DNA from 3 places in the Sphingobacterium sp. MYb388 genome. Region 3 is predicted to be linked to each of the others. Evidence: riboswitches for the same ligand, from Rfam matches in the RefSeq annotation. Region 3 holds a riboswitch; each other region holds the start of a gene.
The links. Region 3 has a riboswitch for S-adenosylmethionine ahead of WH188_RS21510 (hypothetical protein). Riboswitches for the same ligand answer to the same signal wherever they lie in the genome.
Positions count from the first base shown of each region.

Region 1 (7,749 bases), on a different contig from region 3:
CAAGATTCGTTATACCAACAATAGATCCTATCTTAAAGCAAGCAATTGAGTATAAAATTGCGACTTTACCTCCAAGATTCAATAAACAGATTGCTAAGAAAATAGTAGATCTTGAAAATAAGTTGGAAAATATGAGCGGTCAGAATTTGATTGGAACTGGTAAAAATGTATTTGATACTATCGCAGCTATTGGCGGGAAAAGAAGCGGTCTTATTGAAGATGTTGCTATTGGAATGGAGCTATCCAAACGCCCATTTAGAGAGCGCTTAAATATTAATCTCATTCAAAACTTATTAAAAGAGGAACTTGCAGAAAGAGATATCAATTATCCTTTTAATATTGAAGTTCGCGATAGCAGTAATATCGTTTTCAGTGTACAAACCATCGATAATATTATTAAACCAAATAAAATAACTCGTTATTCAACAGCTCTATTTAAAGGAGATATTGGTTCTCCTCCAGGAAGATTAAGCGTTTATTTTCCTAGAAAAAGTACTATCATTGTTGATAATATGAGTTATCTATTGCTCCCTACAATAGCTTTGCTTTTCCTATTAATTGGCTGTTTTGCATATACCCTATTAATCATATTCAAACAGAAAAAAGTTTCAGAGATGAAAACTGATTTTATCAACAATATGACGCACGAATTTAAAACACCTGTTGCTACAATTATGATAGCTAGTGAATCCTTGCGAGATCCAGAGATCATATCTGATGAGCGTAGAGTAAAGCGTCTTGCAAATATTATATATGATGAAAATGTGAGATTAGGTAACCATATCGAACGAGTATTAGATATTGCCCGTCTGGAAAAAGAAACATTAAAGTTAGAAAAAACACCTATTCACATTAATGATCTGCTTTCAGCAGTATTAGACAGCATGCAACTTCAAATACAAAAAGTAGGTGGCAAATTTGAACATCACTTTGATGCACAAAATGATATTGTAGTAGGAGATGAACTTCATTTGTCAAATGTATTTTTCAACTTGGTAGATAATGCTATAAAATACAGTAAAGATAATCCACACATAATTGTGAAAACCAAAAATACAAAAGAAAGTATTCAAATTACAATTATTGATAATGGGATTGGAATGGCAAAAGATCATTTATTAAAAATATTTGATCAATTTTATCGCATTCCTACAGGAAATGTCCACAACGTAAAAGGTTTTGGATTGGGACTATCATATGTTTATGATATTATTAAAAGAATGAATGGTAAAATTCAAGTAAAAAGCGATAAAGATAAGGGAACGCAGTTTGACATTCTATTACCCATAAAAAATTAAATTTAAAACGATATTAATTTCGTATATTATCATCAATATTCGAACAAAACCATAAGAATATGCAGAAGATACTATTAGCAGAAGACGATCCAAACTTAGGAGATTTATTAAAAGATTATTTAGAGCTTAAAGGGAAATTTGATGTCACCTTATGTACAGATGGTGAAGAAGCTGTCAATCAATTTCGCAAGAGCAGTTATGATCTTTGCATTTTAGACGTCATGATGCCCAAGAAAGATGGCTTTACAGTAGGCCGAGAAATCAGGAAAATAAATACAACAACCCCCATCATATTTGCTACTGCAAAAGGTATGATGGAAGATAAAACAGAAGCATTTGAACTTGGTGGCGATGATTATATCACAAAACCATTTCGAGTGGAAGAATTACTCCTTCGCATAAATGCATTGCTTAAGCGTGTTGTAAGAGAGAAAGATGATCAGGTTGTAAGCGATAAATTTGAGATTGGAGAGTACTTCTTCGATTATACAAGTCAACAAATTGCGCATAAAGGTGTGCAACAAAAACTATCAACGAAAGAAGCGGAATTATTACGTCTACTTTGTCTAAAAAAGAATGATGTACTGACTCGAGAAGAAGCCCTTTTAAAAATTTGGCATGATGACAATTACTTTACAGGCCGGAGTATGGACGTTTTCTTAAGCAAATTGAGAAAATACCTACGAGATGATCCCAAAGTTGAAATTGTCAATGTACATGGAAAAGGCTATAAATTATTGGTTAGCTAATACACAATTACTAGAATAATAAAGAGATGTTAAAAACATCTCTTTTTGTTTATCTTGCAACAATGAAACTATCGATTCCATTTTTTTTAATCCTTTCAATCTTTTGCTCTTCTACATCGCTTTATGCGCAAAAAGATACTTTACAAAATGATAATCAAGATTTTGAAACCAATGCTAAGCCAATAAATTATAAGCAATTAATAGTTCCTGCGGCTTTAATGACTTACGGAGTAATCTCATTAAATAGCCCATACCTCAAACATAAGGATCAACAAATAAACAATTCAATTAATAATGATCCGTCCAAAACCTTTAAACTTGATAATGTTAGTGTTTTCATTCCTTCTGCAGCGGTCTTTGGGCTTGACTTACTCGGAATACCAAGTAAGCACAATTTAAAACAACGCTTAGTGGTAAGTTCGATTGCCCATGCAATCACCTTATCAGCAGTATATACCATAAAAAAAACGACACCTACTTGGAGACCCGATCGCGCAGATCAAGAATCTTTTCCTTCAGGACATACTGCTGTACCTTTTACCGGTGCAGAAATTCTATGGCAAGAATATAAAGATCAATCCATTTGGTATGGTATTGCAGGCTATACAATTGCGGCGGGAACAGGTTACCTGAGAATGTATAATCATAAACATTGGTTTTCTGACGTCGCCATGGGAGCTGGTATTGGTATTATGGGAACAAAAATTGCATACTGGCTCTTACCATTATTTGATAAACACTTGCAATCAAAAAAAACAAGTTACCTAACGATGGCAATACCATTTTACAATGGAAAACAAATTGGTTTGTCTGCTAATTTCCAATTTTAAACCTTGGTTTATTATCATTTTTATATAAAAGTTACAAAATATTTGTTTTTATAAAACTAATTCCGATATTTACAGCGCTTATAGAGAAAGGCAGAGGGAATAGACCCAATGAAGCCTTAGCAACCTGTCGATTGACAAGGTGCTACATTCTACCCCATCAAAAAGTGGGAATGATAAGCTAGACACAAAATATATCTTGTGCCCTCCTCTCTAAAAGCAATCAAAAAATTTAGTAAATAGATTCAAGAATTTTTGATCGTTTTTTATTTCGAATAAAAAAATCCTTCTAATTTCTTGCTTCGTTAAGGTTGAACAAATAAAATAATTTTATATTTATGTTACTAACGAACAACTTAGGTTACCCACGTGTAGGTGCCTTCCGCGAGTTGAAAAAGGCCAATGAAGCATATTGGGCTAAAAAAATCAGCGCGCAAGAATTATTGCAGGCTGGACTGAAAATCCGTGAAGGCAACTGGAAAACTCAAAAAGATGCTGGCATCGATTTGATTCCTTCCAATGATTTTTCATTTTATGACCAAGTTTTAGACTTGACATTAACTGTAGGTGCAATCCCTGCACAATATCAATCACTTTTAAATAACGAAGATAAAGGATACAATTTGGACCTTTACTTTGCAATGGCGCGTGGTTTCCAGCAAGATGGCGTTGACGTAACGGCAATGGAAATGACAAAATGGTTTGATACCAACTACCATTACATCGTACCTGAATTCGTGAAAAATCAAGAATTCAAATTGACTTCAGAGAAATTCTTAAATGAATATAATGAAGCAAAATCTTTAGGTATTGAAACGAAGCCTGTGTTAATTGGCCCGATCTCATACTTATTATTAGGTAAAGAAAAAGAATCTGGTTTCAACCGTATCGATTTAATCGATAAGTTGGTTCCTGTATATGAAGAAATCTTAACTAAATTGGCTACCGCTGGTGCAAAATATGTACAAATTGATGAGCCATTTTTAGCTTTAGATATTGATGATGCAACACGTGCTCTATACACTCGTGTATTTACTAAATTAGCTGCTGCTGCTAAAGACATCAAAATTATTGTAACGACTTATTTCGAGGCTTTACGTGACAACGAAGAAACAGCTCTAAACTTACCAGTTTACGCAGTTCATGTTGATTTAGTAAGAGGTGAAAACCAACTCGACACTATATTAGCCAAAGTTCCGGCTTCATTAACACTTTCTTTGGGTGTAGTTGAAGGTCGCAACATTTGGAAAAATGATTACGTAAAATCTTTAGCACAAATCAAAAAAGCTGTTGATGCTTTAGGCAAAGACCGTGTATTAGTAGGACCTTCGAGTTCATTATTACACGTACCTTTCGATTTAGACAATGAAGATAATGAAGAGTCATTGCCTAAAGAAGTTAAAAATTGGTTGGCATTTGCTAAGCAAAAATTAGCAGAGGTAAAAGATTTAGCGATCTTAGCTGAAGGCGAAGTAGATGCAAAAACCGCTGAGCGTTTCGAAGCCAATAAGGCTGCTGCGGAAGACCGTCGTACATCTTCTTTAATCCACAAGCCTGAAGTTAAAGAACGTACAGCAAATATCACTGATGATGATGCTAAACGTACATCTACTTTCTTAGCTCGTAAAGAAGCACAACAAGCGAAATTTAATCTTCCAGCATTTCCAACAACGACAATTGGTTCATTCCCACAAACTAAAGATGTTCGTAAATGGAGAGCTGATTTGAAAAAAGGCGCAATTTCTCAAGAACAATACGATAAAGAAATCGCAGAAGAGACAGAAAGAACAATCCGTCTTCAGGAGCAATTGGATATCGATGTATTAGTTCATGGTGAATTCGAACGTAATGACATGGTTGAGTACTTCGGAGAGCAATTAGCAGGTTATGCCTTCACTAAAAACGGATGGGTTCAGTCATATGGTTCACGTTGTGTAAAACCTCCAGTTATTTATGGTGATGTTTACCGTCCTGCTGATATGACCGTACGTTGGTCTTCATACGCTCAAACCCTGACAAACCGTCCAGTAAAAGGAATGTTAACGGGGCCGGTTACGATCTTACAATGGTCATTCGTACGTAACGATCAACCACGCTCTACAACAACTTACCAAATTGCATTAGCGATTTTAGATGAAGTACAAGCTTTAGAAAAAGCAGGTATTAAAATTATCCAAATCGATGAACCTGCAATTCGTGAAGGTCTGCCATTACGTAAAGCTGATCACCAACAATATTTAGATTGGGCTGTACGTTCATTCCGAGTTTCATCTTCGAATGTAGATGACGATACACAGATTCACACCCATATGTGTTACTCTGAGTTCAACGATATCATTGAAGATATTGCTGCAATGGATGCTGATGTAATTACTATCGAGACTTCACGTTCGCAAATGGAATTATTAGATGCATTTGCTGCAGATTTTAAATATCCAAACGATATTGGACCAGGTGTATATGACATTCACTCTCCTCGTGTTCCGAGTACAGAAGAGATGGTTGAATTATTACGTAAAGCAAAAGCGGTAGTTCCAGCTGAACAACTTTGGGTAAATCCTGACTGTGGTTTAAAAACACGTGCTTGGCCAGAGACTAAAGCTGCCTTAGAAGCTATGGTTGAAGCTGCTAAAATCTTGCGAGCTGAATAAGTTTAGATTTTTAGAATTATAAATATAAAAGATCCTGAAGTTAAATCACTTCAGGATCTTTTTTTTGTAAAAAAATAATAGTTTCTATTTAATACTTTAATATAGAAAGTTTAAATTTACCCTAATCAAAAAAGTGTATATCATGAAAACTTTCACTTGTCTTTTATACTTTCTGTTTTTTGTATCAATCTATACCTTTGCACAAGAGGGCTATCCCACTCCACCATTCAAATCAAACACTCTTTTTTATATACAACATAGCGAAGGTCATAACACCTATGTTTATGAAGCAAATATGAGTGATAAACAGCATTTCAATAACAAGAATCCTATCAATAACTATCGGATTTTATATGATAAAGGAGGAGAAATTAAACCTTTAACTGGTATCCAACAAAAATTTGCCTACGGTATTATAACAAAAGAACTAGGCAATAATACATTTGAGTTTGAGATTGTGTCTTACAAAAATCAACCCTTATATCTCAAGATGGATAAAGCAGGAAAGCCTTATGTGGAAACCACATTAAATGGTCACAAATTTAATCTCCATCGTATTTTCATCAAACAAAAAGAGGGAACTTCAGGCTTAGGGACGCAAGTTGAATATCTCATATTTTACGGCACAGACCACAGGGGTACCAAAGTACGAGAGAAATTGATACCATAGTTGACATTAGGCGCCAATCCCATTGCCTACTGTCATATTCAACTCTTTAATGCATTAGATTTTTTATTTAATTAGTTTACATCATTTGATTGAAAAAGAAAATGAGGCGTTTATTTGACGTTGTTGCATCATAATATTTAAACGTATACCCTTCTTTAATTCAGGGGAAGGATATACGTGTTATTCATCTCATCTCAGAAACAATCTATTGAGTTTATCCTCAATTAGAAAGAATAAACTGTCAATTAGTTATTTTTTGCTTTTACGTCCTATTTTCCGTTTTCCTTTTATTCGATCTTCAACGTCTTTGATCGTGGACAACATCTCACTATCTAAATTTTCCAATCTAACCAAATTTAATACTTTTAAGGCTTTTTTAAATTTTTTAAGTTTTTCCAATATAAGTACCCTTTTTAATAAAAATAAAGAAGATGAAACTCCGGGTATTGTTAAAGCAAACTCAATTGTTTTTTCTGCCTCTTCATATGCATTGGTATCAATCAAGGTTTGTATATAAGGTTGATAAATTTCCAAAGCATATAAATTATGTACTAACGCTTCTTGAAAATATTTCTTTGCTTGTTCAAAATCAAACAACTGTTCCGCATGAAGTCTCCCCATCAGACATAGTGCCATCGTATTTGAATCATCATAAGACAAGGCGTATGACAAAGATTCTAACGTATTTTCTAGGTAATATGGATAACTATCCAATGCCTGTAACACATATTTATTCATAAAATATATTGCATCAATTCTCAAAAGATCCTTAAATAAGCGATGTCTATTTAAGGATCAATAATTAAATAAAAGATTATCTTAAATACCTCGACTCACGAAATACCAAAGAAATCATTAATTGCTCGAACATTGTCGAGACCAAAATAAAGTCAAAAGAGGAGTAACTACGAGAAAAAAGTATTCTGAAGAATATACCCAAGATCCTTCTTTTGGATTGAAGTAGGGTTATTTAATATAGCAAACATATTCTTCTATTATTAATTGTGAATACCTAATTGATTTTGCAAATATTTAAAACAAAATTGAAATTTCAAAATAAATTTATCAAAAACTATTTAGGTATACGTTTCACGATCAACAGCAAATTATTTTCCAGAACCAAATAGCCATACTCATAAATAAAATAGTAGGTCTGTCCTTTAGCATTGATGAAATTATGAGTATGATATTTTAAATCAAAGCCTTGCAGCAACATCTTTTCCTTGCTTATCTTGAGTATCCCTTCATCTCCCAGAACTTCTTGTAGAATACGCCTGTTCTTACGCAATGTATGATTGATCTTTCTGATCAAGTTCGTTTGATCACTATTCTGTTTATAGTTATAACTATTGCGACAGGCATCATCACAAAATCTTTTATCAGAGCGTCCCCTTATTGACTTTTTACAATCTAGACATTTTTTTAAATTAATTTCTTCTTCCATAAATCATAAAATAAACGACAACAAACGCTTACAAACGGTTATAGTCGATTACAAACGTTTATTAACCGATTAAAATCTCAATTACTTTTCACTTTTGTTTCTGTTTCCTA
Region 1 is NZ_JBBGYV010000012.1:62,485-70,233, reverse strand. Features, by position in the region: gene WH188_RS24625 (sensor histidine kinase) at 1-1,298, shown strand, start outside; gene WH188_RS24620 (response regulator transcription factor) at 1,358-2,047, shown strand; gene WH188_RS24615 (phosphatase PAP2 family protein) at 2,110-2,877, shown strand; SAM riboswitch class I at 2,953-3,057, shown strand; gene metE (5-methyltetrahydropteroyltriglutamate--homocysteine S-methyltransferase) at 3,213-5,525, shown strand; gene WH188_RS24605 (DUF4833 domain-containing protein) at 5,668-6,195, shown strand; gene WH188_RS24600 (hypothetical protein) at 6,445-6,933, opposite strand; gene WH188_RS24595 (hypothetical protein) at 7,268-7,639, opposite strand.
Region 1: it holds a riboswitch for S-adenosylmethionine, as region 3 does, so the genes downstream of both, metE (5-methyltetrahydropteroyltriglutamate--homocysteine S-methyltransferase) here and WH188_RS21510 (hypothetical protein) in region 3, are expected to answer to the same signal.

Region 2 (7,749 bases), on a different contig from region 3:
CTGTAATTTTTCCACTGAATGCGGGAAGTGTCCTGAAACTCATCGAACAAGAAATACTGATAGCGATTTCCAATCTTTTCCCAAATAAAAGTAGGATCTCCATGTTGATCTAGCCCAAGCTTATTCAATTGGATCTGCGCATCGGAAATTAATTGTGCATTATTTTCCTTTCGCCATTGCGCTAACAAATCACTCATTTCTTTTAAAAGACGGAGGTAGTAGAAATTCTTTTGGAATGCCTCATATGTGATATAAGTACTTAATTTATCCTGTAATATTTTGAAATTTTTTAAGATAGGTAAAAGTGCCTGCTGTAGTCCGTAATTAACTTCTTTTTTGCCATCTAAAAATGCATCTTCCTTATCTAGGAGCTCTACATATTTACCAATGATCTCCTGTAGTTTAGAAGTACTTTGTTTGAATACGTTGTTCTTTGAATTAGAAAGCGAGTAAATCGGATTTCTACTTTTTCCTTTTAAGTCAGCAGAATCCATATTTAATGCCTTAAAAGTATTTGCAAAACTTTTTATTTCCTCATGAACTGCTTCTAGGAATATTTTTGTAAAGTTTTCAATTTCTTTATTTAAGGTATTGAACACTTTATCCGAATCTTGCGATAGGAGGTGTTTGTCAAACTCTTTAAAGTTTTCAGAAAATATCTCATTCGCTAGATTGGTTAATTCACGACGATAGTTCCAGTTTTCATTATTTAAAATTTTCTTTTCCGCATATTCAATAATCCATTCCAATAAATCAGGGCGTTGATCCAGAAGTTGATTTAACATGACAGTAAGGTCCTGCCGCACCTTACTTGTATTCATTTCAATCTTGTAAGCAGCATCTAAATTGAGTTCGTAAGTAAAGCTTCGAATCACTTTTTGCGAAAAACCATCAATGGTACTGATGGTAAAATGGCTATAATCATGTAAGATTTTACGATAAACACGATGTGCTTTTTCTTGAATTGAAGTCGTACTCCAATATGGAAATTGGGTCAACAATAAACGTCTATAATCATCGATTTTTCGGCTTTTGTCACCTTGTGCTAATCCTTTTAGAACAGATAAGATCCTTTCCTTCATCTCAGCGGTCGCCTTATTAGTAAAAGTGACGGCCAATATTTCACGATAACTGTTTTCTTTTGAAAGTAATAAAGTCAGGTAATGGACAGTTAAGCTGAATGTTTTGCCTGAACCAGCTGAGGCTTTTAATATTTTTAATGGCGCTATCGATGACATGAATTCAATTTGATTTGGAAGGATGAAAATACGCTTATTAATTTGAATAGACAAAATTGCTAATGCGTACGGAACCTTTAGAAATAAGGCAAAATTACAAATTAATTCCCTATATAAATTTGTATCATCCAGATGGCATCTATGATTTGTTTCGTTGTAAGACTAAGACGGTGTGCATGAAATAATTTGGCCATAATGGTATATAATGACGCTTATTTGTCATCTTTCTTATTCTGTGGAAGTTGACTTCTATTTTTAGTTTTTAACTTCCAATAATCCTTTGTATCTTTGCGTCCCCTCTTGCATGTAGCACGGGGGATATGTTGAATACATAAATAACACAAAAACATGGCAACTAAAATCAGATTGCAAAGACATGGTAAAAAAGGACGTCCTTTTTACCACCTAGTAGTAGCAGATGCACGTGCTCCACGTGATGGTAAATTCATCGAACGTATTGGTTCTTACAACCCGAACACAAATCCAGCGACTATCGTTTTGGATTTTGACAAAGCTTTGGATTGGATGAATAATGGTGCACAACCTACTGACACAGCTCGTACTATCCTTTCGGATAAAGGTGTTTTATACAAAAAACACTTATTAGGCGGTGTTAAAAAAGGTGCATTTGATGAAGCAGCTGCTGAAGCTAAATTTGTAGCTTGGACTGAAGCTAATGATGCAAGAACTGCTGGTAAAAAAGACGGTTTAGCAACTACTAAAGCTGAAGCTAAGAAAATTGCATTAGCTGCTGAAGCTAAGAAAAAAGAAGAAAAAGCTGCTGCTATTGCCGCTAAAAATGCGCCAGTTGTAGAAGAAACTCCTGCTGAAGAAACTGAAGCTCCTGCTGCAGAAGAAACTGAAGGTTAATTTTTCTTTCATACAGTATCAAGAAAGCCGGTTCAATTTTGATCCGGCTTTTTTTTAAGAATGTAGTTGCTATACCTACGAAGTACTGTATTTATATATTTATATTTTTAAATTTGCACTTTCAAATTAGAACATGACCATAGAAGAAAGTTTTTACATCGGTTATATTAGCAAAACACGTGGATTAAAAGGTGAGCTTCAGCTTTTTTTTGAATTTGAAGATTATCAAGATTTAGACTTTGATGTTTTATTTGCTGAAGTGAATAAAAAATTAGTGCCTTACTTTGTCGACAATATCAAATACCAATCAAATAGTACAGCCTATTTAAATTTAGAAGACGTCGATCATATTGATAAAGCACAACCTTTAGTGCGTAAGAAAATATACCTTCCAAATGATAAAATGCCAGAGCGTGATCCTGATGATTTTAGATATACGGATTTAATTGGATACTTGGTGATTGATGAAGTTCATGGAGAATTAGGAGAGATTAAACATGTACAGGAAATGCCTCAGCAATTTATAGCAACAGTAGACTTTAATGGAAAAGAATTGATGTTCCCATTAAATGACGATCTTATGCTAGGAATTGATTCAGAGGATAAAGTTTTAGAGGTTGATTTACCAGATGGATTGGTTGAGCTATATAAGGAGATTTAAAGTCTTCACGATATACAGATTAATAAAAAGGAGTTACTGTAGTTATATGCAGTAACTCTTTTTTATTTAAAGAAATCCATTTTAATAAACGTTTTATTGGGGCATTTTTTTAGGCATGACCTTAATATTATTTTGATTATAAATTTCTATTGCCGATATTAGCCGATGCTTATAGAGAAAGGCCGAGGGAATAGACCCAATGAAGCCTTAGCAACCTGTTATTTTATAAGGTGCTACATTCTACCCCAACTCAGAGCTGGGAAAGATAAGTTGAAACAAGTCCACTTGTGCATTTCGATGTAAGCCAACCAAAATCACTTTAAAAAATATTAATGAAAATCGTTGATCATATCAGTAATGCCAAAGGAAAAACTTTGTTTTCTTTTGAACTGTTGCCACCAGCTAAGGGGCAAGGTATCCAAAGTATTTTTAAAACAATGGATGCACTTATGGAATTCAAGCCTCCCTTTATCGATGTGACTTATCATAGAGAAGACTACATGTATAAGAAGCACGAGAGCGGTTTATTAGAACGTGTGGCTTATCGTAAACGTCCAGGGACTGTTGCAATTTGTGCCGCTATTATGAATAAGTATAAAGTGGATGCTGTACCACATCTTATCTGTGGTGGTTTCACAAAAGAGGAAACTGAAAATGCTTTGATAGATTTGAACTTCTTGGGTATTGACAATGTGCTCGTATTGAGAGGTGATGCAAGAAAAGGCGATCCTGATTTCATACCAACAGAAGGTGGTCATGCATTTGCAACAGATCTTTTACAGCAGGTTGCCGATATGAACCAAGGACAGTACTTACATGAGGATATTGCGATTTCAGAAAAGACCAACTTTTGTATTGGCGTTGCAGGATATCCTGAAAAACACTTCGAAGCGCCAAATTTTAATACCGATTTTAAATGGTTAAAAAAGAAGGTTGAGATGGGGGCTGAGTTTATTGTTACACAAATGTTCTTTAATGTTGAAAAATATAAAGAGTTTGTCAATAAGTGCAGGGAAAATGATATTCATATTCCAATTATACCAGGTTTAAAACCATTGACAACAAAAAAACAACTGATTACGCTTCCGAAAATTTTTCATTTGGATATTCCAGAGGAATTGAGTGAAGCAGTATCCGGATGTAAAAATAATGCAGACGTGAGACAAGTCGGAGAAGAGTGGTTGGTACAACAATGTAAAGAATTAATTGACTTTGGTGCGCCAGTTTTACATTTTTATACCATGAGTAATCCTGGACCGACTAAAAGTATTGTAGAAAAGTTATTCTAAGACTTATATCGTATAAAAAAGCCTGCTATCACATTATAGCAGGCTTTTTTATGCGTTTCGATTTTTGTTAAAAAAAGTTAATCACCCTCAAATGAAATCTCTTTTTATTATATTTAATTGAAAATTAATTTGATTTATCAAATAATCAATTAAACCTGAATCATTCATGGATTATAAGAAAGTAAACAACGTGTTAGGTTGGCTATGTGCCATCATAGCAACATCCGTTTTCATTATCACAGCAGAGCGAACAACAAGTTGGTGGGATACTGGTGAATTTATTGCATCAGCATATAAACTTCAGATTGTTCATCAGCCTGGAGCACCTTTGTTTCTAATGTTGCAGAATATATTTTCAAATTTTGCTTTAGGAAATTTAGCTCAGATTGCATTTTGGATGAATGTGGGTTCTGCTATATGCAGTGGTTTGACAGTTATGTTTTTGTTTTGGACCATAACAGCATTAGCAAGAAAAATTATCCAATCTGATCATCAATCCAATGATAAAAATCATCTGATTAAAATAATGGGAGCAGGCATGGTGGGAGCTTTAGCTTACAGTTTCTCCGATACATTCTGGTATTCAGCAGTAGAATCTGAAGTTTATGCGATGTCATCCTTATGTACAGCAGTCGTATTCTGGGCAATTCTAAAATGGGAAGCCCGTGCAAATAAACCGCATGCAGATCGTTGGCTTATTGTCATCGCTTATATTATTGGACTTTCAATAGGAGTTCATTTATTGAATCTATTAGTTATTCCAGCGATAGCACTTATTATTTATTTTAAGAAAACTGATCGTACAACGTTTTGGGGAATTAGTAAAGCATTGTTTATTGGACTAGGAATATTGGCCATTATTCTGTGGGGAATAATCCAGTACCTTATTAAATTTGCTGCCAAGTTTGATTTGTTTTTTGTCAATACACTTGGATTAGGATTTGGCTCGGGCATATTCGTTTTTATCATAATGATCTTATCGGCATTAGTTTATGGCATATATTACTCCATAAGAAAAGGAAAAGTTATTTTGAATACAGCGATTTTGGCAACTTGTTTTATTTTATTAGGATATAGCTCTTTCACTATGGTATTGCTAAGGGCTAATGCTAACCCTTCCTTAAATAATAATGATCCTGAAAACGTATTTTCTTTCTTGGGTTATTTAAGTAGAGAACAGTATGAATCAGAGCCACTCATAAAAGGGCAATATTTTGATGCAAATCCCATAGGTATCAATGAACGTATTGATTATAGAAAAGACAACCACCAGTATACTTCAATAAAAAGAGCCGCAAGTTATCAATTTGATAGAGAAACCATTTTCCCAAGGATTTACAGTCAAAAACCCTATCATCAATATTTTTATAAAGGTTATTTAGGTATTGAAGAAGGAAGAAAAGCAAATTTTGCTGACAACTTGAAATTCTTCTTTAACTATCAAGTGGGGCATATGTATGCACGTTATTTCCTGTGGAACTTTGTTGGAAGGCAAAATGATCAGCAGGGACACGGTTCTTTAACAGAAGGAAATTGGTTATCAGGGATTAAGGCTATCGACAATTTACATGTAGGTGGACAATCTAAATTATCGGATGAAATGATCCATAATCCATCTCGGAATACCTATTTTTTCCTTCCGCTAATAATTGGATTCGCAGGTGCACTATGGCATTTTAAACGTAACAAGAAAGATGCAACTGTTGTTAGTCTCTTATTTATGTTTACAGGATTGGCCATCGTTATCTATTTAAATCAATCTCCTTTGCAACCACGTGAACGTGATTATGCTTATGCAGGATCATTTTATGCTTTCGCAATCTGGATTGGATTAGGTGTATTTGCTATTTCTGAATTTTTTAAAAAATATATTAATGAAAGAAATGCAAATCTGCTTGCTACATCATTATGTCTCATAGCTGGCCCATTGATTCTTATTAGTCAAAATTGGGATGATCATAATCGATCGGAGAAATCGTTAGCTCGGGATATGGCGAAAAATTATTTAGAAACCTGTGCTCCCAATGCGATCCTGTTTACTTACGGTGATCATGATACTTTTCCGCTATGGTATTTACAAGAAGTAGAAGGTGTTCGGCGGGATGTTAGAATAGTGGTGATCAGTTATTTGACTTCTGACTGGTATTTCCGCCAGGTGAAAAATGGTACCTATCAGGCCGCAGGATTGCCGATCACGATACCGAATGAAAAGGTGGCAAAAGGCCTTCGAGAATCTTTGCCTTACCATGATCTGAATTTAGCAGGATCTACAGATATAAACTTGTTGTTGGATTTTTTATTATCAGATAGTAATGATAACAAACTTCAAATGAGAGACGGACAATATGAAAACTTTCTGCCAACAAAAAGCTTGAAGCTTGCCGTGAATAAGGAAGATGTCATTAGAAATAAAGTCGTACCTCAAGAATGGGAAAGTGAGATCCCAAAACAAATGGAGTGGACTTTTGGTAATGATTACGTCACCCGCGCAGATCTAGGCTTGATGTCTGTTCTTGTGAATAATAATTGGAAAAGACCAATTTATTTTTCAGGAATGGTACCCGCTGAAAGTTTGATGGGATTGGATAAATACATGGTTAATGAAGGGTTTGCCAAACGGTTGATGCCTATAGAAGCAAAGCTTGAAAAAGGGGAGTCTCTAATTAATGTCGATAAATTATATAAAAATATTGTTGATAAATACGCTTGGGGAAACATACATCAAGCAACTTACCTTGATACGGATTCCTTCCGTTTTGCAGGTATGTATGCAGAGGAGATTTTCGGGAAAGCAGCGCGAACCCTATTGGCAAAAGGGGAGACCGAAAAAGCAAGACAAGTGGCAGTAAAAGCATTTAATGAATTACCCCAAAGACTATATAGCATGTCTGATGTGACGAGTTATGGGGATGTTATTGATACGCTTTATAAAACTGGAGAAATAAAATTTGCAAACCAGCTGGTTGATCGTAATATGAAATTTTTAACAGAGCATATGGATTATTATCAACAACTAGCTATTGACAAACCTGAAAACGGGTTGGAAGTTCAAAATATAAGGATGGCTCTTGACTCGGTCGATCTATATGAACGTATACTTTCTAATACAAAAGAAAAGGACCGATATGCATATATTGCTGAGCTGAGCAATAAATATAAAAAGATGTATCTATCAGAATGATATATTAAAAAAAGGGAAGCAGCTGCTTCCCTTTTTTGTTAATATTAATATTATCCTTTTTTAACTTCCTTGGCCCAAGAGTCTTTTAGTCCGACCGTACGGTTGAAAACCAAGTGATCTGGTTTAGAAGATGTATCTAAAGTGAAATACCCTAAACGGATAAACTGATAACCTTTTCCAGGGATTGCATTTAACAAATCAGGTTCAATAAATGCTTTGCTGATTTTTAAACTATCTGGATTAATCGATTCTTTGAAGTTTTCTGAAGCAGCAGGATTCTCGTCGTTAAATAAACGATCGTACAATCTGATTTCTGTTTCTTTAGCATGTGGCACAGAAACCCAGTGAATAGTTCCTTTAACTTTCATTCCTGAAGTATCTTCGCCAGATTTTGAATTGGGCACATAAGTACAGTGTACTTCTGTTACTTGACCATTTGCATCTTTAACGAAATCATGACAGGTTACTATATATGCATTTTTTAGACGCACAGAAAGGCCAGGACCTAAA
Region 2 is NZ_JBBGYV010000003.1:623,263-631,011, forward strand. Features, by position in the region: gene WH188_RS13035 (UvrD-helicase domain-containing protein) at 1-1,238, opposite strand, end outside; gene WH188_RS13040 (30S ribosomal protein S16) at 1,587-2,108, shown strand; gene rimM (ribosome maturation factor RimM) at 2,242-2,769, shown strand; SAM riboswitch class I at 2,936-3,041, shown strand; gene metF (methylenetetrahydrofolate reductase [NAD(P)H]) at 3,102-4,058, shown strand; gene WH188_RS13055 (protein O-mannosyl-transferase family) at 4,225-7,239, shown strand; gene WH188_RS13060 (glutamine--tRNA ligase/YqeY domain fusion protein) at 7,290-7,749, opposite strand, start outside.
Region 2: it holds a riboswitch for S-adenosylmethionine, as region 3 does, so the genes downstream of both, metF (methylenetetrahydrofolate reductase [NAD(P)H]) here and WH188_RS21510 (hypothetical protein) in region 3, are expected to answer to the same signal.

Region 3 (7,749 bases):
ATCTCTGGCGATGATACTGACCTCCGCCTGCAATCCACCCTTATTTTTGGTACTGTCTTTGCCGATAATTGTAGAATCTCGTTTAACACGAACGGAATCAGTTGTTCCTTTGACCGAAACAGAGTCTTTTAGACTCTTTGACGTTGTCTTTACGGGGGTTTTTTCTTGCGAAAATGTTGCAGAAACACTTAGCGAAAGAATAAGAAATATTGTTAAAATGTGTGTTAACGACTTCAAAATTAAAGACAAATGTTATTTTTGTAAAAATATTTAAACTAAGCTTGACAAAATTAGTCAAAAACAAATAGAAAGTGATGTTTTTTAACGAGATTAACATTTCCTATTTTTGTACCACAATATTACTCATAACATTTTGTTATTAAATTACAGAAATCAAAAAAAATATACATGAAATTAGATTTGAATATTAGAAAGCGGAAACTTATATTTTTTTTAGCTCCAGCGATTTTTCTATTTATGGTTTTGACGAGTGCTACTCCTCCAAGCAATACTATTTCTAAAGCGCATGTTACTCCACCCCAGGATTATCAAATTAAAACAATTGTAATTGATGCCGGCCACGGTGGGAGGGATTCCGGAGCCAAAGGATCACGTTCTTTGGAAAAAAATATAGCTTTAGAGGTGGCTTTGAAATTAGGTAAAGAAATCGAAAGACAGTTGCCTGGAGTACGCGTAATGTTTACCCGTAGAACAGATGAGTTTATTGATTTATATAAGCGTATCCGAATGGCTAATGCTGCGAAGGCTGATATTTTTATATCGATTCACTGTAATTCTGCACCAGGAAGATCCTCAAGAGGTACAGAAACAATTGTATCAGGTTCACATCGCTTAGGTGAGCAGACTGCTGCCATTCGTGAAAATGCGTCCCTATTATTAGAGGAGAATTATAAAGAAAATTATCAGGGATTTGACCCAAAAGATCCAGAGAGTTATATCATCTTCTCTTTGATGAAAAATCAATACCGCGAGAAAAGTGTCAAATTAGCAAATCTGATGCAACAAGAATATGTTAAATCAGGAAGAGTAAGCCGAGGGATTCTTGAACAGGGATTGGCAGTATTAGCAGAAGCAGGAATGCCAGCGGTTTTGACCGAAATTGGTTTTGTAAATAATCGTGCAGAAGAAGACTATATGCTATCGGATGAAGGACAAAGTGAGATCGTACAAAACTTAGTCTCAGCAATCAGCGCATTCAAAAAAAGCGTAGAAAGATAAACTTATTTGCCATTGTCTTGTTTAAATGATAAATTGAGTTCAATAAAAACACCTTAAGGAAATATTATTTTGAAAATATCAAACGAGACTAAAGTCGGAATTTTAGCTGTAATAGCAGTAACATTATTATTTATAGGATATAGCTTTTTAAAAGGTAATGATGTATTTAGCAGTGATAATACCTATTATACATCTTATCAGGCAGTGGATGGTCTTACAGCCTCTAAGCCTGTATTAGTGAACGGATATCAGATTGGCCGTGTTTCTAAGATGACATTGCAACCAGATGGAAGCATTCTCACAGAATTTAAAATTAAAGCCGAATACAAAGTTCCGAAAAATACCGTTGCACGTATAGCAAGTACAGATCTCCTGGGTGGAAAAGCAATTGTATTTGATATGGGCAATAGTACAGAAATGGCTAAAGATGGTGAAACATTAGCTTCAGGTATTCAGGCAAATATAATGGACAAAGTAGAGCCTATTCAGAAAAGAGTTGAAACCATCACCATAAAATTAGATTCTGTACTAACAGTTGTCAATTCTGTTTTGGACGATCAATTTCAAGAAGACTTTAAGCAAAGTGTTCATAGTATTTCAACATCTTTAAAAAATGTGGAGCTAATTACGAAAGATGTAGAAGGTCTGGTTGGTTCGGAACGTAAAAGATTAACCACGATTATCTCTAATCTTGAAGTTATTACCAATACATTTAAAAATAATAGCGGTCAGATCACAGCTATCATGTCCAATTTGAATACTGTAACAGATAAAGCAGCTAAATTAGATTTCCAACAAACTATGGATAAAGCTAATATGGCTATGACAGACTTCCAAACAATCGTAGATAAGATCAACAAAGGGCAGGGTTCAATTGGATTATTGATCAATGATAATAAGCTCTATGATAATTTGAATAATGCTTCAGAAAGCCTTGATCACCTGATGAAAGATATTAAAGAGAAGCCGGGAAAATACATTAAGCTTTCCATCTTTGGTAAAAAGGGAGAGCAGGAGAAATAAAATTAAAAAGGCTTGAAGGTAAACTTCAAGCCTTTTTAATTTATAAGGTTTCTTTCAGCCATCCGAAAAATTCTCTTTGCCATACCTGAGCATTATGCCCTGATAGCACCCAGTGATTTTCGTCGGGTAAATAAACTAATCTACTTTTGATTTTCTTCAATTGTGCAGCCTGAAAAGCACCTAGTCCCTGGCCAATCGGCACGCGGTAGTCATGACCTCCTTGAAAGATTAATATTGGTGTATTCCACTTGTCAACATATTCAGAAGGGTTGAATTCGGTATATGATTTTACATTTGCTTTATCCCAATAAGGACCGCCTAGTTCGTGGTTCGCGAAAAACAATTCTTCTGTCGTACCATACCAACTTCTCATATCGAATAAGCCGTTATGTGCAATTAATGTTTTAAATCTATTTTCATGTACTCCAGCTAGCATATATACTGAATAACCACCATAACTAGCACCGATAGCAGCACGACGTGTTGTATCTACATATTTCTCTTTAGAAATATCATCAATGGCAGATAAATAATCCCGTATAGGCTGTCCGCCCCAATCTTTGGATATTGCTTCATTCCATTTGACTCCCCAGCCAGGCATCCCGCGACGATTTGGAGCGATCACAATATAACCTTGAGAAGCGATAAGCTGTAGATTCCAACGGAATGAGTAAAACTGGGTCAGTGCAGACTGAGGGCCACCTTCGCAATATAAAATCGTTGGGTATTTTTTTGTTGGGTCAAAATCTGGCGGATAAATTACCCAAGAAAAAAGATCTTGGCCATCAGAAGCTTTTGTAATTCTGGATTCAATTTTATTATCACTGATATGAGCATACATTTTATCATTGACAGTCGTCAATGCCGTTAACGTTTTATTCGCTAAGTCATATTTGTAAATCTCTGTAGCTCTTGTGAATTTTGTTGATGTTACGATCAACTGATTGGCTACCTGTCCCACAATTCCTGTGATATCAAAATTTCCTTCAGAGATTTGTTTAATCGATGCTAAAGATTTGTTTTTTAAATTAGTAGGAACAGTCAGTTCGAAAAGTTGTACGGTACCTTTGGATGGTGCCACAAAATAAATCTTACGATTGTCCTTGCTCCATATGAAAGAGTTTACTGTGCCGTCCCAATGTGCAGTAAGATTTAAACGCTGAGATGATGCTTTATCGAAAATAATGATATCATTTTTATCGGCTTCGTAACCATCTTTTTTCATACTTAGCCAAGTTAACTTAGTTCCATCTGGACTGTAAGTCGGGTTGGTATCATAGCCATTCATACCCTCAGTCAGATTTGTTGTTTGCTTAGAAGTAAGATCATAGCGGTAGATATCCGTATTTGTACTCACGGCATACGCTGTTCCAAACCTTTTTTTACTGACATATAGCACAGCTTTACTATCTGGTGTCCATTCAAAATCTTCAGAACCGCCAAATGGCATTTGAGGGCTATAGAAAGGCTCATCCTGCAATAAATCAATTGCTTCGCCAATCTTACCGTTGTTATAGCTGGCTACAAATGGATGATTGAATTTTCCATTATTGAACGTGTCCCAATGACGGTAGTCAAGATTGTCAAAAACATAAGCGTCAGATTTTGGTAAATCAGGATATTTGTCGGTACTGTGATATTTTTTGATTAAAACTGCTTTGCTAAATAAAATATATTGACCATTTGGAGAGAGTTTTACATTTTCTAGATCAGTTTCGCTGTGTGTCAATTGTATAGCTTCACCTTTATATCTATTCTTTTTCCAAAGTTGCCCTTTGAACAAGTAAATGATATCGCCATTTTCTGTAATCTGTACAACAGACTCGCCGCCCTTTTCACTTGTTAGAGGAGCTGTGTTACCTGTTTCTAGGGATAATGTGTAAAGGTTTTTTTCCGAACTGTTTGTTTCTATAGCATAATTAGAGACACCATATATTAAAGTTTTTCCATCTGTTGAAATTCCTTCTCCAGAAACTCGGCCTAATTTCCAAAGTGTCTGCGGATCTAATGGTGCTTTTGTGGTGTTTTCCATATTAAGAACCATTTTGGTTTCTTTGTTTTCCTGAGCTATTGATGCCGAAGCGCATAATAAAATGGAAAGCGTTATTAAAGATTTTTTTTTCATAAAGAATACGAATATGAACAGGCAAGATACAAAATCTAAGATCATTTAACATATTAAATAAAGTATTGGAGAAAGAAAACAAGGTGAAGGAATTGTTCAGAATGACGCGATATCACTTTGTGTTAAACTATTGAAGGGAATTGGAGAAATTATAAAATACTATCTTAACGCATTAAAAAAAGCATACCATTGATATTAGTGACTGAAAATTATATAGAATTAGTTGGATAAAAAAAGCTTCACTCAGTGCTCAAAAAGGAAGGGCTATTTAACCTTTTTAGCGCTGAGTGAATACGCAATTTTAAAGCTGTCTTTGCTCTTATTGGAGAATCGGGATAAGCGTATTTTCCTCTAATCTTACTGCGACATACTTTACGGAAGTAAAACCATCTTCTCTAGAAATGATGTTGGAAAGATCTAGCCCTCTTTTAGAAAAAGTACTTATGAGCGCAGTGCGGAATGTAGATTTGGAAGAACCCCAACCTTTTTCCGATACCGTATCATTGTTGAGCTGTATCAGTTCGTTGATTGAATAATAACTGAATTTTTCCAGTAAATGTTGATAAAGATTTGGTGTTGACATACAATTTAAAAATTTAAAGGATTAAACCATAAACTGTATCCAGATATTTTTGGTCGAAACCCATATTAATTTACCACCGCGGTTATGTAACTCGGTTGGTATTGCAACGTGCAATTCTGAATACTCTACAAAGTTAGTAGATTTTATTTTGTTTCAAAATTTATTTTAAAATAATTAATTCATGATGAGAATTTTATGAATGATGTCGATCCGATTATTATTTCTTTATGGCAGCAATTATAATAAATATTGGCCTTCTCATCTCGTCTTTCATTTCCGGATAAATTTTTAAAACTTCCTCTGAAGGTTTGGATTCCGATATTTGTTGAATATCAAAATTAGATTTAATAACTGTGTTGATGATAGTTTCTAAATTTCGATGGTATTTAGTTACCTCGTGTCCAAGAAATCGAGTGTTTCTTTGACCTTCTTCCTGATAATTGTCCATCGGCCAATGCAGACGATTTCCATTTTCATCCTTAAACCAATCCTGTTCAGCTCTTGAAGTAAAAGCAGGGTGCTCCATTGAAAAGACAAAACTTCCTCCTTTTTTAAGAATTTGATTTATTTTCATAAAAACACTGCTTAAATCTTTTAGGTAATGGAATGCAAGTGAACTAATAACGACATCAAATTCTTCATGGTCAAAATTAATATCCTCGATGGCCATTTTTTTATATTCAATTTCAAAGTTTTTGGAATGCTCTTTTGCTTTATCAATCATTTTTTGAGATAAGTCAATTCCAATTACATTTTTAGCCCCTTTTTGCTTAGCATAAATGCAGTGCCATCCATATCCGCAACCTAGATCAAGCACTTTCTTATTTTGGAAATCGGGTAACATTTTCTGTAAAACATGCTATTCTCCAGCAGCATTTAAACCATCTATAGAACGTTGCATCTTTCCATAGCTTTCAAAGAAGCTAGGATCATCATATTTGTTTTGTTTCATTTTATTATTCGCCGTTTCAAGATAATTTCAAATTTACTGCCAATATTATTTTTATCAAAACTTAGTTGGCTGAACGAGACATAAAAGCATACTTGACGATCCACCCATCAACAAGGGTGGATAAACCTTTAGTAAGTTACACTGTTATTAACATATTATCTCTTCGTTAGGAAAATTAAATTTGATATTGAATTAATTTTTGGTTATTTTTAAATTGTAAAATATATTGTACATAAATGTTTTAATATTTTAATGAAACTAATATTGATTTAATGAAGAAATATCTGCTTTTATTGCTATTTTTTTGCACACTGCTTATTGTTAGTTGCAAGAAATCAGAAGAAATTGATCCCCTATCAAACATGAGTATCGTCTTCTCTGACAATAATCATCCTGTCAAAGGAAAAGTGAAGTACGACTATAATTTGGACAATTGTGGACAGATCAATCTTATTACGAGCGTAAAGGAATCTGATGGTACTTATTCACAATTGAAATTAACTTTACTTTCTAATGGAGCATTAGCCAAGGTTCAGTATTTCAAACAAAATTCTTCAGCTGATGGTAACTATTTTGCTCCACATCTTCAGCCAGAGAAATCTTTTCAAATCGCGGATTTTAAATATGAAAAAGCAGGTGGTCGATTATCTTTTTCTTTTAGTGGAAAAGTTTATAAAAACAATGAGCAAGAACGAGTACTGACTGGTAAAGTAGATCTGCACGCCATTGAATATGCACCGTGCGAAGCATTGATCCTTAATGTAATGACAGTGAAATCTGCTTTTAATTTTTTCTCTATGTACTCATCTTCTACTAAATCAACTGTTAATCCAGGTAGATCGGACCAGTACAACTACTATACATATGTTGCTCACTCCAATTCTGGTCAATTTATAAATTTGAAGCTGGAAAGCGATATTTCAAAATTGGTAGGCCAGGAGATTGACTTTGATGACACTAATCCATTATACAGTGTTAAGTACTGGGAATATACCGGACTGTTTATGTTGGAGGAATCTTATGGATCCCTTGATCAAAACTGGAAGCGTTTTCAAACGAGGGGTAAATTTACCAGTATCCAAAAAGTATCGGATGAAAGATACAATAAACCGTATTACAAAGGTATAATCGTTATGGATATACTTGATGAAGGCCGTTTAGTTAAAGAAAGTGTCGAATTACCTTTTTATATGTCGTCAATGGACTGAGTAGCTCAATGAAATGTAGCATAGGCCACCTGAATAAATGTGTCTTTTATAATTACAATGCGTCTGATATTAATCAAGTGCATTTGTGAGGTCCTTTGGATCAAAGTTTAAAGTGTACTAGTTTTTCATTTAATATATGGGCATGTAGTGGAAATGCTTTACCTTAATATGGAGTGAAGCTGAAGGTAAAATATACCGTAGTAAAACTTCTGTAGGTTAATAACTTATATTAATGTATAAATGATATTTAAGAAATGTATAAATGATATTTAAGAGTTTATAGAGGTATTTTAGAGTTTAAGCCGCGGTAATACAATCTCTCTTTTACCAAGTTATAATTGCGAGATAGTTACTTATATAAACGCATATTTTGTTGTAGCCAATTTTCAAATAAATAAACCATTATGGCAATTTTAAAAGGTGGGATAAATGGACCTTTTTCGGGTAAAGTCGGAAGCATTGTAGGTTATGAATTAAACGGTCAGGCTATTATTCGGTCTCTTCCGCAAGTTGTGAAAAGAGCTCCTAGCGAATTGACGCTTATTAATCGGATGCGTATGAAGGTAGTATCCCAGTTTCTGAGACACCTTAAAGCTCCGATCGCATTTGGCTATAAAAA
Region 3 is NZ_JBBGYV010000008.1:240,908-248,656, reverse strand. Features, by position in the region: gene WH188_RS21530 (putative LPS assembly protein LptD) at 1-237, opposite strand, end outside; gene WH188_RS21525 (N-acetylmuramoyl-L-alanine amidase family protein) at 409-1,239, shown strand; gene WH188_RS21520 (MlaD family protein) at 1,309-2,262, shown strand; gene WH188_RS21515 (S9 family peptidase) at 2,303-4,387, opposite strand; gene WH188_RS21510 (hypothetical protein) at 4,707-4,970, opposite strand; SAM-I-IV-variant riboswitch at 5,006-5,099, opposite strand; gene WH188_RS21505 (class I SAM-dependent methyltransferase) at 5,188-5,814, opposite strand; gene WH188_RS21500 (hypothetical protein) at 6,285-7,130, shown strand; gene WH188_RS21495 (DUF6266 family protein) at 7,535-7,749, shown strand, end outside.